4 regions of the Oceanobacillus kimchii X50 genome follow, and region 4 is predicted to be linked to each of the others. Evidence: predicted binding sites of a transcription regulator. Region 4 holds the regulator's gene; each other region holds the start of a gene.

Region 1 (3,205 bases), 1.6 Mb from region 4:
GCTTGTATGGGTTCTTTTGTATCGGTCGTATTATTTCCCCCTGTAATGCGGTTTAACATTGCATTTAGATCCAAGCCAGTCATTTGTTTTAAGCTATCTTGCATATTGGTCATCATTGATGTAACAGAATTTGGAATGCGATCCATGCCTTTACCGTCGCCATTGTCTAATATGCGGATAGAGTCTACATTGGATATTGGTTCGGATACTGCACGAGCAAATTCTGGAAGCATTTCAATAACCATTTCAAGTAACATAACTTCTTTGTGCTCATCAATTGCTTTCGCACGCTCACGTATTGCTTGAACTTCAGCTTGGCTCTTCTTGGCAATAACTTCTGCCTCTGCTTCTCCTGCACGTTTTTTCGCTTCCGCAGCAGCTTCAGCGCGTTTTACTTCTTCATAGTAATCTGCCTCAGCAGCAGCTCTACGTACTTCTACTTCTTTTTGTTCTAAATCAACTTTGCGTTGTCTCTCTAATAATTGAATGTCTAATTCTTCTTGTTTCTTCTGACGATCAACTTTAAGTCGTTCATTTTCTACTTCTAGAGAGCGTTCTGCTTGTTCTAAGGAGTAGGCAGCTTCGGTTTTCGCTCTCTCTCTATCTGTTTCAGCCTTAATTCTCGCATCGGTAAGTTCTTTTGCTTTTCGAGATTCAGAGATACTGATTTCTTTTTCATAACGTTCAATCTCTACTTGTTCATTCATCTGTGCTTTATGAATTTCCGTTTCTCTTCTATTCGTAGCTTCCGCAATTTCAGCGTGTTTTCTAATTTGTGCAGTTTCTGGTCTACCTAAGTTGGTTAAGTAGTCACTGTTATCTACATCGCGTAAATCAGTAAGACCTAAACTAGTGATACGGAACCCCATATCATCTAATTGCTTTTGTGCGATTTCTGTAACTTGTTGGTTAAAGCTCTCCCGATCATTATTAATATCTTCAACTGTTAATTTTGCTAAAATTGCTCTCATGTTTGCAGCAAGAACTTCAGTAATTTCCTCATCGATTTCATCTTGGTCTTTACCAAGAAATTGTTCAGCATATCTAGCTATACCTTCTAAAGAATCAGCTACCTTTAACATAGCTACAGCTTCTGCTTCAATGGGTACCCCTTTTAATGTATGTACAGTTGGGCTGGTTATTTGTAATTGAAATGCTGTTAAAGGAACCGGTGTAGATGTTTGGAACATTCTTAGGCGGTGTCCACCACCACGAATGACTTTCATATATCTGCCTTCATCGTCTTGGAATATATTTCTTTCTTTTTCTGGGTCCCCGAGCTTTGGACCTGTAATAATTAAAGCAACATTTGAGGGAACAGTCTTATAGCGAAGTTTCATATAGATAAACCACACAATACCCCCAATTATTTCTATAAATTATTTAAATTTATTTAATAAGTTTATAGAATTTGATTTAAGTGGCTATTACTACCGTAAATATGATTTTGTTGATAAATTTCTAGTCGTCGTGAGGCAAATGACTCTGTAACATTAAATGTTCTTGCTATTGATAAAGTGTTAAAGTTTTTTTGTTTCAGTAACATAAATGTTGGTACGCAGAAATGATATGAAAAATTATTTGCTTGATACTCTTGGAGTTCGAAAAACAGAGGGTGCATTGATAACTGATTTCCACAATGCCTTAAGTAATGACACACCTCATGACCAAATTCTTGCCATTGTTGTTCCTTCGTACCTCTACGAAGGATGATTTCATCATTAATTCGAAAAGAAACGTTTCCATAACTTACTTGAATGCCTAAACGCTCTGCAATAGTGGTCATATTTAACTGGGAAGGAGAAGAAATTTTGATTGATTTATAAATGTGCTGGATATAATCTTCTAGGTGTGAGTAATGCATGATTACCTCCGATTTTAGAACATACGTTCTATTTTATGGTATAAAAAAAGGTGCTTTCTTCGTTGCACCTTCTAAGTATTACCTTAATTTGGTAATTATAGTATAAAGTTCTTCCGCGAAAAATGCAATATAGCTTATGCGTTATTTTCTTTCTGACTTTTTTTAAATCTGATGTAGTCATAAACATCTTGGAGATCTTTCGAGGAAAAACTTGCTAAATCATTAAACATTAAATCAGCTTCTGGAAAATCTTCTTGAATTTTTTCAATGAAGTATTGTTTTTCGTCGCTAGTGTTTTGCTTAATTTCATTTGTTCGCCCTAATAAGAAGTCAGTAGAAACTTCAAATATTGAAGCAAATCGACTTAGTTCTTCCCCACGAATTGGTCTATCTCCTGCTTCAATTCGATTCATTACACTAACATTAATTTGAGCTATTTTTGCTAATTCTTTTTGGCTCCAACGTTTTGCTTCGCGTAATTGAATGATACGATCTCCGATATCCATTATTTCATACCACCTATATTTTCTAATTTAGAAATAATTATACCATAATAATTATTAAACTGCTAATTTGTTTCTTTTTTGGAAATTTAACTGTTGACATTTTTAAAATAGAAATGTACTATAAATTTATAATTTCTAAAACAGAAATAACGAGAGGAGGATAAAGATGCGATTAAAAGATATCCTCATTCGAGAAGATCATTTGCCTTATTCCACCGAAGAGAAGGACAAGCCTTTTATTATTGTCTACTCAAAAGGAAAAACAAAGATGTCGTATTTGCCGGATCATGGAGAGACAAAAATCATTACTCATCAAGGAGAAGTAAAACGTGTTCGTTTCGATGAGGGTGAAGAGTTTAAATAGGAATTTGTGCTACCAGCTAACTGGAGGACATGAGATAACGTAACTTACGTTGCTCATGTCCTTTTTTATTTTAAAGGAGGGTTTATTCTAATGGGACGAAAACTTGAAGATAAAAATTGGGTAGATAATTTATTAGCAGAGTACGAATATGGAAAAAAAGCATTAGAGGATATGAAGAAAAGATTAGATCCAGAAGTTGAAATGGAAGAAAAAGATATCAAAGTAATTGATGAAATGATTAAAGATATGTCCTATGCCATGAATTGGATGCATACTGGACGAGAACCTGACAGCTATGGGGGAGTAGATAAACGTTCAGCATATCAGCGTAGAGTTATTTACGATATGGATTTATTACCATCGTTAGATATAGAACCGACGGAAAGAAAGCTTACGGAAAATGAAAAAATCATGATTACGGAGATATTGTTGGTGTTATCTGCTCGAGAAAGACAGTGCTACTTGCTGCAT
Region 2 (3,205 bases), 410 kb from region 4:
TGCGTGAGGAGAAAAAGGTTCAAGACGAGATTAAAAAAGAGCGCAAAAAGCTAGAAAAAGATGAAAAACATTTTACTAATGCTTTTGAGAAGTATAAAAAGCAACTTGAAGAGGCAAATACAGAAATTCATATTGAAATTGAGAAAAAGATGGCAGAAATTAAATTGCAACTTGAAAAGATAAAAAAGGAAAAAGAAGTAGTTGATTATAGAGAGCAGAATGCAAGAGCGGGGTATGTGTACATAATCTCAAATATTGGCTCTTTTGGTGAAAATATATACAAGATTGGTATGACTAGAAGGCTAGAACCTATGGAAAGAATTAATGAGTTGGGTAGTGCTTCAGTTCCTTTTAATTTTGATGTGCATGCAATGATATTTTCTGACGATGCCCCAGACCTAGAGAATAAACTTCATAAGGCTTTTATTAATAAGCAAGTAAATAAAGTTAACACTAGAAAAGAATTTTTTGATGTCACATTAGAAGAAATTGTTGAGGTAGTTGAGAACAATTTTGATAAAACTGTTGAATTTACGAAAATTGCAGAGGCTGAAGACTATCGCAAATCGTTAAAGATATCTGAGGGGAAAATTGATGAGGGTACAAATGTAATAGCGTCTTAAATTATTGGTAAGCCCCCACAAAAGTGAGGGCTTTTTTGTTTTATTTATTTCAGTCAATGATAACCTGCTAATTTTTTCTTGCTGTTCTTACAGAAAATACCGTCAACTGCATCCTAAAAAAACAATGAAGTATCTTGCGATAAATGAGCTCTATGGATATTTTATTTAAGGATTGTTTAATTATTTAGTGGTTCCTTTTTTACAAAGGAACCACTTCTTATATTGTGAAGTCTTTTTCTGAGTACATGTAAATATATTTTTAAAGCTTTTTTAAGTATATTGTAAAACCGATACTTATGATAAAGTAATACACACCTAGAATACCCAAATTGTCAATTAAAGTTGTTGAAAATGGATTTCCGCTTACAAAGGTTTTCCAAAGTATAGAGACTAAGCTAAACATAATAGGAATGGATAAAAAGAATCCAATAAAATATATCTTTAAGTTAGAGTTCATAATTATCACCTATCTAATAGTATTTATATTTATCTAATACACTTGGCAGAGTAATATGCGAAAGATGCTGTTAAGATCTAAACTTTCAAAGCATCAACCGCCATGCAAGATTTCTAACTAGCCATAAGAATGATTTCTCCATTATAGGAAGATAGTTTCTCGTTCACTATTATTTTTTCTAATTGACAAAAATTTTCACTATCTCAAATCTCTATACATAAAAACTAATAAACTTTTAAACCACTTACTTTCAAAATGCTTCTTTCCCCAAAAAATAGCTAAGGGGAGTTTTATTTTTTATTCTTTTTCTTTGAATCGAATAAACCAAATGCAACTGCAACAGCTATAACAATACCAACCCAACTACCAATACTCATAACTAACCTCTCTTTCTAGTATTCGTTTTTTAGTGAATTTACTTAAAAATCTTTCTGCAGCACGTCCAGTAATTCGTCTGCCAATTCGCTTACCTACTTTCCTTTCTTCACAGCCTCAACATCATTTCAAATACGTAAAAACTTGTATATGTTTGATTTTAAAACCATAATATCCTCTTATATTTTCTTTTCTAATTTAACTTCATTCCTTATATGTTGATTTATTTCCTATTCTAATGAGTTGTTCACATAGGAGCAAGCGAATTTTAACAGGATTTCCACTTTTTTCGTGTTTACACTTGTTATTATATTGATATAATGAGAACAAACGTTCGTTAAAAGGAGAACAGGAACATGAGTATTAATGACAGAGGTAAAATAAAATGGACATCTATGATGATGCCTGAACATACCGAGATGTTAAATCAATTAAAAGTAAAACAAAACAGAAAGAAGAAGCCTATACTTGATGAACAACAATTAGAAGAAAACGGATTTCAATTAATGATGGCACATAAGGACAATCTTTTAATAAATATAAAGTACTATAACAATTATGATTACCATAATACCAAAGGTTACATTGATAAGATCAATTACCAAGATCAATATATTACTGTGGTTGAAAAGGTAGGCTTAGAGCATGAATTAAAAATAAATTTTAATGCGATTTTAAAAGTTACTATTCTATAGAAAAGGCCTTATTCTCGAAGAATGCCTAGTTTCGGCTAGGTTATACATCGATTTATTTGACTTTACTGATTAATTGCACTACGTTGATAATGAGTTATTAAGGATAATATAAGGTTTTGAAGAGTACCAATAGGGATGGTGACAAAATGACGTATGATTATGATGGAAATGGTGGATTGCTATGGAAGATAGTAAATGGTGAGACAACTCTGTATGTACAAGGGATTATTCATGTAGGGCATGAGGATTTCTATCCACTTGCAAATGCAACTGAAGAGGCATATGATAGTGCAAATGTAATCCTTCCTGAAATTAATGTAGTAGAACCTGAAGTCAATGCAGAAGAAATCAATAATTTGGCGTTATTTAGTGAAGGTATGAATTTGGATAAAGTGTTGTCACCGAAGTCTTTAAAAAAACTTTCAAGTATTTTAGAAGCGCAGGAGTTATCTCTAGAGAACTTTAATAAATACCAACCTTGGTATATAGAAAGTATACTAGGGGCATTCATCAGGGAGAAAAGCGATTTAAGACCTGAGTATGGTGTTGATTTATATTTCCTTAAACGAGCCTTAGAAGATGGTAAAGAAATTATTGAATTAGAAACAGTAGAAGATCAATATAATGTTTTTAGTAGCTACAATTTAGATACACAAGTCAAAATGTTAGAACATACGATAGAAACATTTGAACAACAAGCTGATTGGATTAACCAATTAGGATATAGCTGGGTACACAGTAATAGTAGTAGCAGTAAGGAAGAGCTAATTAATATTGTAACGAATGATCTTAATCGTGCTGATGATGAATATCACAAAGAAATGAATGACATTCGTAATATTAATATGGTAAACAAACTAGATGAAATACTACAGAGTGATAGTGGAAAGACCTACTTTGTAATAGTCGGTTCTGGACATACTGTAATTGACCCAAGTTTTCCAAGTATACTTATAGAAAAAGGATATAATGTTAAAAGTATCTATTAACACGATGAAATAGATTAGAAGATATGATACTTAAATATAATTTTGGTGAGCCACTTGAATAAGAGT
Region 3 (3,205 bases), 300 kb from region 4:
TAATTGTCCAATGTATGTGATGACGGACGCTAACACTTGGATAAATATTGCTTACATAGTCTCACTTTAATGTCATTATAGCATGGATTTTTACATGATTGGAATTTAGAATGTGCTTTAGTTTATCCCGTATGTATGGGATAGTAGTATCTCACTAAATGAAGTTTCGCTTTATATTAAGCGTAGTGCCCACCAATTTTTTTGCTTCGTTCGATAGTGATCCCAGCTTGGGTATAACTTGATGCACGAAGGATGGAAGTGGATCCATATTTATCACGGATTGCATCCATGACATATCCAATATCATTTTTCTTTGTACGATCTTCAAATAAATCCAGCTGTGTTTCTTGCTTGTCTCTAAGGTTGGTTAGTGTTACATATACGTGACGAACCATACTTTTACCATCGTAAAATTTATTAAATAGCTGCATGCAAATATCATAGACATCTAAGGTAATGTTTGTTGGAAGATCAATGGATTGTGATCGAGAAAATCCTCCGCCGGTTTCTTTTGAATAAGAAATTCCTAAATGAATGGTCCTACCTGATTTATTTGCTGTACGTGCTCTTCGACATACTTCTTCGCAGAGGTCGAGAATACAGTAAGGAATATCTTCTTTTGTATAATCGCGTAGCAAAGATATACCATGGCCAAAACCCTTTTGTTCTTGTTTTGAAAAATCTCCGAACACAGGACTTAAATCAATTCCCCACGCATGCCAATAAAGTTGCTCCCCCATTACTCCGAATCGTTTCTTTAAATGGTCAAGATTATAATTAGCAAGCTGACCTAACGTAATAATTCCCATTCGATTCAAATTTCGCTTCATTCGTCCGCCAATTCCCCAGATGGATTCAATCGGATGAGGCCAAAGTTTTTCTTCTACATCTTCATACGTACATTCTGCAATTCCTTGTTTCTTTGCATGAAGATCCATGACAACTTTAGCTAAAAATTTATTATCTCCAATTCCAATGGAACAAGTAATGCCAAAGGAATCTAAAATATCCGCTTTTATTTTTTTCGCAATTTCTTCTCGCGTTCCAAATAAGTGTTGTAAACCGTTGACTGTAATCCACACTTCGTCTACAGAATAAGGATGAATAGCTTCCAAAGGTGCATATTGCTGCAGTAAATCAGTAATTTGTAAAGACATGTGTATATAATCCGCCATATGGGCAGGGACAATATGAATTTCCGGGTCATCTGGTAATTCAAAAAAACGACTTACATTACTTATTCCATAACGTCGCTTTAACTCAGGAGAAGCGGCAAGTACAATACTCCCTGATCGATTTGGATCGCCAACAACAGCAAGCATTACTTTCATTGGATCTAAATTGAGTTTGACTGCTTCCACGCTCGCATAAAATGAACGCATGTCGATACATAGAACATCATTACGTGGATAACTGGAATAATCCATGATTATCATCCTTTCATAAGAACGTATGTTCTATTATATGTAGAACAATAAAAAATAACAATGGAAATTTGTTACAGGGAAATAACAAGAAATAAAAAAAGGATGCAGGAAGCATCCTTCAATCCGACATACGAGAGGAGGAAAGAATTTTTAATCATGAAGAGGGGTTCGATTTTACTAGTACCAGTAAGAGCCGCCGACAATGATAAGCAAAATAAATAATACTACCAAAAAAGTAAAGCCAAATTCACCACGTTTTTCATATTCGCTCATACTTACCACCTCCTACGATATATGGCTATTATATGTGCGGAAATAAAGAACAGGGAGGGCCGATTCACTAGTCATGGACATAAAAATTACAAGAAAAGTGTAGATCATCCGTTTAGCACCATATGAATTAAGACCCGCATAAGTTTACGATTAAAAAGGAATCTCATTGGTTTCTGTAGAAATATAATTAAATAAAGGTATGTTTTTCACTTGAGAACAGGAGTGGGAGTAATGGAAGAGCTTTTAACATATATCAGTAAACAGAAAAAATGGGCAGGTGGGATACTTGGTCTTAGTATTCGTTCTGCAGACACGGGAGATATTTATCTAAGTCATAATGGAGATATTCGACTGCATCCAGCTTCGAATATGAAGATCCTAACTACTGTAGCTGCTTTACGAATATTAGGACCGGACTATAAATTTTCGACGGAGATAAGATTGGACGGAAAACTTGTTGGGGATGTGTGGGAAGGAGATGTCTATATCGTTGGCAAAGGTGATCCTACCTTGCAAATTAATGATTATCAGAAGTTTGCAGCTATTCTCTACAAGTATGGTATCAGAACAATTACAGGTAGAATTATTGGGGATGATACATGGTACGATGATATACGTTTATCGGAAGATTTAATTTGGTCGGATGCACAATATTATTATGGAGCGGAAGTATCAGCATTAACAATATCGCCTGACGAGGATTATGATACTGGATCTGTAAAAATTATTATTCAACCGAGTCAATTGGGTGAACCACCTCAATATCGACTATATCCTAACACATCTTATGTCACCATAGAGAACCATGCGGTTACCGTAGCTCAAGCTGAAGAAGAAGAATTGTGTATTACTAGAGAACATGGTGGTAACCATATTTATATGAAAGGAAACATCGGTGTTGATCATGACGTAAGGCAAGAATGGATGGCTGTATGGAGATCGACGGATTATGTAGTAGATACATTTGTTCAAACATTAAAAGAAATGGGAATAACGATTAAAGGAAAATCTAAAACAGGAAAAGCCGTTCCAAACAACACCATGTGTATATGTAAACATTCTTCTCCAAAATTAGCAGAGATCTTAATTCCATTTATGAAATTAAGTAATAATGGAATTGGAGAAATACTTGTAAAAGAAATGGGGCGTTTTGTATATGGAGAAGGTACATGGGATGCAGGATTAAAGGTAGTAAAAGAACAAATTCAATCCTATGGAGTAAATATGGAAACATTGCAAATTAAGGACGGTTCAGGAATCTCGCACAGTAATTTGTTACCCGCAAATGAGTTGTCCAAATTATTATATCGAATTCAATCGGAAAAATGGTTTCCTTTGCTGTTAGATACTCTACCTGTAGCAGGCGAGCAAAATCGAATGGTGGGCGGGACTTTACGAGAACGTATGAAAGGATTTTCTGTCAAAGCGAAGACCGGAACAATAGAAGGAGTAAGTACTTTATCTGGGTATATTAATGTGAAGACTGAGCAAAGGGTGATCTTCTC
Region 4 (3,205 bases):
TTGTATTAATAAACATCAAAGTTTGGTGAATATTAACTTTGATGTTTATTAATTACATGTAATTTATTTTAAGTAGGGGTTTTCTACATTTTAGATGGGGGTGTATTGTAATATAGTGGAGGAGCTGGTGGTAATTTAGGTGCACTTCCCCAAAAAACGGGTTCACTTACATATTTATATTCTCCTCTTCCATCAAAACTTGGGCCATGTGCCCACCTACCTTTTTTACTTTCTTCGCCTTCTGAGAAATTAAATAGTGTATATGATACTTCTTGAAATTCTTTTGATCTAGGGAAAGTTGAAGGAACCACGATATCATTCTCACGTTCTTCGAGCTCTCTTATCGCAGCAAACCACTGATTTTGATGATATGTATCTCTTGCAATAAGAAAAGATAACATATCTCTTACACCTGGATCATCGGTCATATTATATAAGCGAGTGACTTGTAATCTTCCTTGTGACTCCGCAGTAAGGTTAGCACGAAAGTCCGCTAATAAATTCCCGCTGGAAATGATGAAATTTGCAGTCCATCGATTTCCATTGCTATCTGCTGGCATTGCTCCAAGTCCACTAACAATCGCATGTTGTGGGTTAGAACCCCCTAATATAGCTGCTAGAGCAGGATCTGTGTCATAAGCATTCTGCTGCGTCTCAAATGGTGCATCGTTTAATAACCTAGCTATCATTGTAGCTAACATTTCTACATGACCAATTTCTTCTGTTCCAATATCAAATAACAAATCACGATATTTAGGCTCTGCTCTACTGTTAAATCCCTGGAATAAATATTGCATCATTACACTAATTTCTCCATACTGTCCACCAAGTACCTCTTGTAATTTTCTAGCAAATACGGGATCAGGCCTACTTGGTTTTGCCTCGAATTGCAATTCTTTAAAATGATAAAACAATGCTTATTCCTCCTTCCATATAATAAACAATTAAGTATATGCAGATAAAAAGTCGAATATTCTATACTAAACACATTGTTACACAATAAATTTTAAGTATAAGGAGAAGTTGTATAAGATTAAAATATCTCTTTGAAAATAATTTGAATGTTGATACCGGTAGTCCAGTTTACTAGACGTTTAGTATGGGAATTATAAAATAGAATTACTGAGCTAAATGTGTTTTATTACCATTGTTTCTGATTTTTAGAGGGAGATATTAATAACTTGCGGTAATTAAAAATAGTTTTTATATAGTTATTACAGTAATCTAACTTACTTATATTATTAGTTATTTAATAAATTCATAGAATGAATACGGTGATTTGGTACCATGTAGCCAAAGCGATTAATAATCCGGCAGATCCTAATTTTAGAATATTTTCTTTTGACTTAATTTTTTTAGTTTCGATTACTTCTAACGTAGTAACGATGATTAAGATTATACATAAGAAAGGTAATGTTAAAAAATCTACATACTTAGTTAGATAATATATCCCTAGAACCATTGCTATAAGGGCAGTTGGAATATAAAAACTTCGTCGTTGATAGAATTTATCTGACATTTCATTTCTCTCCTTTCATTTCTTAATATTATAATATTAGTGTAATTCTAGATTTATGTACAAACTATGCAGACGGATAAATTCTATCGATATAAAAAGAGTTTAGCTATAGAAAGCCAAACTCTTTTTATTAGAAAATATTTCGATATAGACCTATCACTTTTCCAAGAACTGTTACATTCTCATAAAATAAAGGTTCCATTGTAGCGTTTTCTGGTTGTAGTCGTATACGTTTTTCTTCTTTAAAAAATCGTTTTACTGTTGCTTCATTTTCCTCAGTCATTGCTACAACAATCTCTCCATTTAATGCTGTGTTTTGTTGTTTAACAATTACCATGTCTCCATCTAAAATGCCTGCCTCAATCATACTTTCACCATCAATTATAAGTACAAATACATTATCGTCTGGACCGGCACTCGAACTTGGAATTGGAACAAATTCTTCGATATTTTCAACCGCTGTAATTGGTATCCCTGCAGTAACTTTACCAATTACAGGTGCATAACGTGCTTCGTCTTTTGGAAGCTGTTGTTCCATTTCTGGATCAATAATTTCAATTGCTCTTGGCTTAGTAGGATCTCTTCGTATGTATCCTTTGTTTTCTAACCTTTCTAAATGCCCGTGAACAGTTGAGCTGGAAGCGAGTCCAACTGCTACAGCAATTTCTCGAACTGATGGTGGATATCCTTTTAACTTTACTTCGCTTTTAATAAAGTCAAAAATCATTTGTTGTCTTTTTGATAGTTTCGTCATCAAACGTTCACCTCTAGCATAGGTTTTTATTAATGATAGTTTATCATTTTACTATTAAATAAGCAAACACTCGTTCTAATTTTTGTTGACAAGATCATATGTTCGGTATATACTTTGAATCAAATAGGAACAATTGTTCGATAAACGGATGAAAGGAGCTTTTAATTATGCTGAAGAAAATTACTAGAACCGATGCATTCTATGTGATAGCATTTGCTTTAGCGCTCGCTTTTTTATATTTCTCTATGGTAACGAGCGGTTAATTAAACAGGAGGAAGTTAGGATTGAAAGCAGTAGTATATTGTCGAGTCAGCACGGATAAACATACACAAGAGTCTTCCCTTATACGCCAACGGGAGGAATTGCAATCATTAGCAAACAAGCTAAACTTTACGGTTATTGATTGTATTGAAGAGCAGGCAAGCGGGTACGATATCGAACGAGAAGGACTCTTTCAACTTCTCGAATATTTTTCAAGTAAAGAAGCGGATTGTTTATGTATTCAAGATGAAACTCGTTTAGGTAGAGGGAATACAAAAATTGCACTTTTTCATCAATTAGCTAAGCTAAATATCCCTATATATACTGTAGCTCATGAAGGTGAATTGGTACTGAATGAAGCCGATTCGATGGTATTACAAATTGTTGGAATTGTAGAAGAATATCAGAGGAAAATTCAAAATATGAAAATAAGAAGAGGAATGCGAAGAGCAGTACGTGAAGGATATCGACCTGAAAAAAATTTAAAACAAATTAATCAGTCTCCTGGTAGAGATCGAACGGAAGTGCCCATTGAAGAAATTGTTCGATTGCGGCAGAATGGGTTAACATTTAATGAAATTACAAAGGTGCTCAATGGTTTAGATTATAACGTTTCAAAAGCTACTGTACACCGTAGATATCAAGAATATCAAAATACTTGAATCTGGATT

Evidence for each region. Region 4 encodes LexA, which represses DNA repair genes until DNA is damaged. Its sites were predicted from a motif close to CGAACATATGTTCG; they were not measured.
Region 1: the regulator LexA is predicted to act here: its motif matches at 1,881-1,894, upstream of C794_RS00790 (ImmA/IrrE family metallo-endopeptidase).
Region 2: the regulator LexA is predicted to act here: its motif matches at 1,779-1,792, upstream of C794_RS19760 (YolD-like family protein).
Region 3: the regulator LexA is predicted to act here: its motif matches at 1,446-1,459, upstream of C794_RS07325 (DNA polymerase IV).

The regions. Positions count from the first base shown of each region.
Region 1 is NZ_CM001792.1:123,969-127,173, forward strand. Features, by position in the region: gene C794_RS19500 (flotillin family protein) at 1-1,340, opposite strand, end outside; gene C794_RS00790 (ImmA/IrrE family metallo-endopeptidase) at 1,403-1,864, opposite strand; gene C794_RS00795 (helix-turn-helix domain-containing protein) at 1,999-2,370, opposite strand; gene C794_RS00800 (XtrA/YqaO family protein) at 2,537-2,734, shown strand; gene C794_RS00805 (sigma factor-like helix-turn-helix DNA-binding protein) at 2,825-3,205, shown strand, end outside.
Region 2 is NZ_CM001792.1:1,276,419-1,279,623, forward strand. Features, by position in the region: gene C794_RS06785 (SNIPE associated domain-containing protein) at 1-623, shown strand, start outside; gene C794_RS19760 (YolD-like family protein) at 1,812-2,150, shown strand; gene C794_RS06800 (TraB/GumN family protein) at 2,297-3,139, shown strand.
Region 3 is NZ_CM001792.1:1,386,945-1,390,149, forward strand. Features, by position in the region: gene C794_RS07325 (DNA polymerase IV) at 177-1,427, opposite strand; gene C794_RS20395 (YjcZ family sporulation protein) at 1,605-1,700, opposite strand; gene dacB (D-alanyl-D-alanine carboxypeptidase/D-alanyl-D-alanine endopeptidase) at 1,932-3,205, shown strand, end outside.
Region 4 is NZ_CM001792.1:1,686,592-1,689,796, forward strand. Features, by position in the region: gene C794_RS08880 (manganese catalase) at 84-914, opposite strand; gene C794_RS08885 (hypothetical protein) at 1,259-1,519, opposite strand; gene lexA (transcriptional repressor LexA) at 1,650-2,273, opposite strand; gene C794_RS08900 (YneB family resolvase-like protein) at 2,558-3,196, shown strand.